Regions from separate parts of the Sporosarcina sp. G11-34 genome, predicted to be linked through region 1. Evidence: predicted binding sites of a transcription regulator. Region 1 holds the regulator's gene; the other holds the start of a gene.

Region 1 (2,206 bases):
TTAAATTACGCGCAAGGCGAATTCGGGTCGACATGACAATGTCTGAGTGTTCACCGTGCGCAGACATCCAGCCAGTCACTCCGTCTTGAATGAACTTTTCAATCGACATCGGATTCTTCACCTCCGGCAACAAGTTGTTCTTTTAACGAATTGGCTTCATCGCGCAAGCTTGCCGCTTCTTCAAAACGCTCCGCCTCCACCGCTTCAGCCATTCTAGCTCGTATTTCTTCAATTTTTCGTTTGACAGCATATGTTTTGTTAAATGAAATCGGAATTTTTCCTATATGTGCGGCGTGTCCGTTATGAAGCTTTCCGAAAACATGCGGCAATTGCTCACGGAACGTGTCGTAACACGTCGCACAGCCAAACTTACCAATGTCGAGAAATTTCTTGAACGTTAACTTACACGTCGGACATTCCAGGTCGCTTCTATCTTCTTCGCGCGCCTGTTGCGGCTCTTCAAAAGAATCGCCCCCACCGAACCATTGCGAAAGGAATTGTTGAATGGAAAGCGGTTCCTGATTCGGATTGAAATGAAACGCCTCCGTTTGAAACGCACATTTTTCGCATAAGTGGTGTTCAGCCGATTCCCCCATATGACCTTTTGTTAAAATGACAGATGCCGGTCGTTCTTTACAATTTTCACAGATCATTACATGCCACCTCATATCGGTTTAATAGGATTAAATCTCAGTCCAACTGCTCGTAAATAAGCGTCAGTAACATTGCCTGTAATATACGCGCACGAATTACATCACGCTCAGGCAACGGTAAACGAATGGTCGTACGGTCAACAGCCGCGAGTATAAGTTTCGATTCACGTTCTGAGATAACCCCTTCTTCCATAAGACGGTACACAATATCCAATGCCATCGTATTGGATGCCCCTTCTTGCAAGCCCGACAATACATGGTCGATTAAATCTTTACGTGAATTTGTTCTTACTCGAAATATGCGAATATAGCCACCACCGCCACGTTTGGATTCAACCGCGTACCCACGTTCTTCTGTAAATCGGGTATTTATGACGTAATTGATTTGCGACGGGACACATTGAAATTTTTCAGCAACTTCATTTCGCTTAATTTCAATTGGACCGTTCTGTTCTTCTTCTAGTATCGCCTTTAAATATCCTTCAATAATGTCAGAAATGTTTCGCACGTTCTCACCTCTTTCACTTCAAGTGATAGAACATTGACCTTGACTATCTTTGACTTGATTGTACATGACAGGACTAAGGTGTCGCAATTGATATGCATTGCGGGCTATTGGTTGCTAAGTATCGACAATCCAGACCATTCTTTAATCATTTAAAAGACAACCGGGGTGCAAGGAAGTTTCCTACCTGCACCCCGATGGTCATTATTCTACGCTGGCGTTCGTCAATTCCTTCACTGGCAGGAATAATTCGCCCGTTTCCATATACGTGATTTGTAGTTGGTCACCTTCTTGAATATAAATAGAAAGTGGCACAGTCTCGGATGACACAAGGAAGTTCCGGCCGTCTTCCGACAAAATAGAGACGAGTGTGAAATCTCCTACACGTTCCTTAAAAACGCGTACAACGGTCACTGTCGCCTGATCCTCTTCTGCATTGGAACTTCCATCAACCGTACTTCCCCCACGCTGTATAGCCGTCTTGTAGAGCTTCAACGCTTCGTTTGGCGTGTTTCCAAAGACAGAGATTTCTGGATTAGCCGCTGATACGATAAAGTAATTTTGTAAAAAACCATTTGAGTCAAGCACAGGCGTTAACCAACTTGCTTCACCGTAGAAATTGTATAGCACCGGCATTTCACCAGACCATTTCTTTTCGATGAATTTCTTTTCAATAATTTGGAGGGCCCCTTGCGAATCCATATACGACTCTTCTAGGTTCCCAGTATAATACGTTGCTTTACCTGTTCGACCGTCTGTCAATGCATATCCGAGCATTGAATCGACGCCTTCTTTCGGGCTTGTAAAGTCGGTGAAGTAATACATATGCCCATTCTCGTCGAAAATCGGACTGACATTTGCTTCCGTTCCTTCATCCGACGGGAGCTTCACATCTTTTTTACCAACGACTGAGTTCCAAAAACCATGAATGTAGTTACCAAAGTAGCTGTTTTGCAGACTTACGGCTTCAGGAGATACAGCACCGTCAACGAATGCAGGCACTTCTGAAGTCGCATATTTCTCAACTTTTCCTGTCATCGCATCTACC
Region 2 (2,206 bases), on a different contig from region 1:
CTCCTAATGCGGAGTATAAGTATAATATAGACAATCTGTCAATCGATTTTTATGCAATTTCTGACATTACTGATGGTCAGGAAATCACTATCAATTATAATGAAAGTTCTGAAGATGATTCACCATTATGGTTTGAAGTTTTAGTTTAATTTTTTAAACGACAAAAAAAATCAAAACCCTTCTTTTTACAGAGAAGGGTTTTGATAATTAATTATTTATCGAGTTTCATATCACTGCGTGTAATAATGTGATCGATTAGACCATACTCTTTTGCACGTTCCGCCGTCATAAAGTTATCGCGTTCTGTATCTGCGCCAATTACTTCAATCGATTGTCCTGTACGCTCTGCAAGAATTGAGTTGAGTTTCTCACGAAGGAAAAGAATTCGCTTCGCTGCGATATCAATTTCAGTTGCCTGCCCTTGTGCTCCGCCAAGCGGTTGGTGAATCATTACTTCTGCGTTTGGAAGCGCATAGCGTTTCCCTTTTGTACCTGCTGCAAGAAGAAAAGCACCCATCGATGCAGACATCCCGATACAGATTGTTTGAATATCAGGTTTGATAAACTGCATTGTATCAAAGATTGCCATTCCAGCTGTGATACTTCCGCCTGGGCTATTGATGTAGATTGAAATATCTTTTTCTGGATCTTCAGCTTCTAGAAACAAAAGTTGTGCAACAAGCGAATTTGCGACACTGTCGTCAATTGCGCTTCCCAGCATTATAATCCGGTCTTTCAACAAACGCGAGTAGATATCGTAAGCACGTTCTCCTCGGCTTGTTTGTTCAATTACTGTTGGTATTAGATGCATTCCAATTCCTCCTTCAAGGTGGATGTTCTCGTTAAGTTCGTTGAAACCTTTTTCTGTTTCAACTGTAGCTTTATCATAACATAGCATGGTCAAGATAGGTCAAATTAAACGCTTAGAAAAATACCTTGCATTCACAAACAAAAATGAGTATGATACATAGTGTTGCTATAAAGATAACAACAGCATTTATGAGTCCTCGTGGTGCAATGGATAGCACGTAAGCCTCCGAAGCTTAAGATGTGGGTTCGACTCCCGCCGAGGGCATTAGAGTCAGTTGTAGCAAGGTCTGATGAAGTTAGTAGTATGATTTATATTGAGAATGATCACAGCGAAATTTTCTGTGGTCATTTTTTTATTCCATAAATAAAACCGTCTCTCGCTGTCAAACAGACGGCTACAACGGCTTTACGTATATTGTGTCTGTTATTTAATTTTCATTTTCAATGAGTGCAGCAAGTGACGTAAGCGCTTGCTCCTCGTCATGCCCTTTTGCTAATAGTGTAACTTCAGTTCCCTGCGCAATCGCTAAGCTCATAATCCCCATGATACTTTTTGCATTTACTTGCCGGTCGTCTCTCTTTAAGAAGATGTCTGCCACAAAGCGATTTGCTTCTTGAACAAATAATGCCGCCTGCCTCGCCTGAAGTCCAGGTTTCATTTTTACTACTGCTACTTTCTCCATCATTTTCCAACATGCTCCTTTTTTATATACTTTACGAAATGCCGATTCCACCATTGCGTAGATTATCTGCGATTTCTTCTATTTTCCGTAGGCGGTGATTTACCCCTGACTTACTTACTGTTGCACCAGAAACAAGTTCGCCGAGTTCCTTCAGTGTAACATCTTGGTTATCAACTCGGAGCTGTGCAATTTCTTGTAGCCTATCCGGTAATTGATCTAACCCAATTGTATTTTTTATATATTCAATATTTCCCACTTGACGCTGTGCCGCCCCAATTGTTTTATTCATATTCGCTGTTTCACAATTGACAAGCCTGTTTACACTATTTCTCATATCGCGTAAAATACGTATATCTTCAAATTTCATCAATGCAACATGTGCACCCACTATACCTAGAAAATCGGATATTTTTTCTGCTTCCTTTAAATATGCGATATAGCCATTTTTACGTTCAATTGATTTTGCATTTAATTGGAAGTCATTCATCAAATCTACAAGCGCCTCGCTATGTTCTTTATAAATTGAAAATATTTCAAGGTGATAAGAAGACGTTTTCGGATTATTTACTGAGCCTCCCGCAAGGAATGCTCCGCGTAAATATGCGCGTTGACAGCAGTCGTTCTTAATTAATTCTGGAGAGATTTCATTTTTAAATTCAAATGTTCCCGTAAGAATAAGTAAGTCCCTCAATATCGGCTTTGCGCCCTCTCGA

The links. Region 1 encodes CtsR, which represses protease genes until heat stress. Its sites were predicted from a motif close to ATGGTCAATAAAGGTCAAACA; they were not measured.
Region 2: clpP (ATP-dependent Clp endopeptidase proteolytic subunit ClpP) is a predicted target of CtsR. The motif match lies at 897-917, and genes of this name have one in related genera.

The regions. Positions count from the first base shown of each region.
Region 1 is NZ_JAHNZW010000007.1:193,606-195,811, reverse strand. Features, by position in the region: gene KSU66_RS12045 (protein arginine kinase) at 1-109, opposite strand, end outside; gene KSU66_RS12040 (UvrB/UvrC motif-containing protein) at 99-653, opposite strand; gene KSU66_RS12035 (CtsR family transcriptional regulator) at 691-1,161, opposite strand; gene KSU66_RS12030 (hypothetical protein) at 1,363-2,206, opposite strand, start outside.
Region 2 is NZ_JAHNZW010000012.1:44,737-46,942, forward strand. Features, by position in the region: gene KSU66_RS16090 (SET domain-containing protein) at 1-149, shown strand, start outside; gene clpP (ATP-dependent Clp endopeptidase proteolytic subunit ClpP) at 212-811, opposite strand; tRNA gene KSU66_RS16100 (tRNA-Arg) at 1,004-1,075, shown strand; gene KSU66_RS16105 (HPr family phosphocarrier protein) at 1,239-1,496, opposite strand; gene whiA (DNA-binding protein WhiA) at 1,525-2,206, opposite strand, start outside.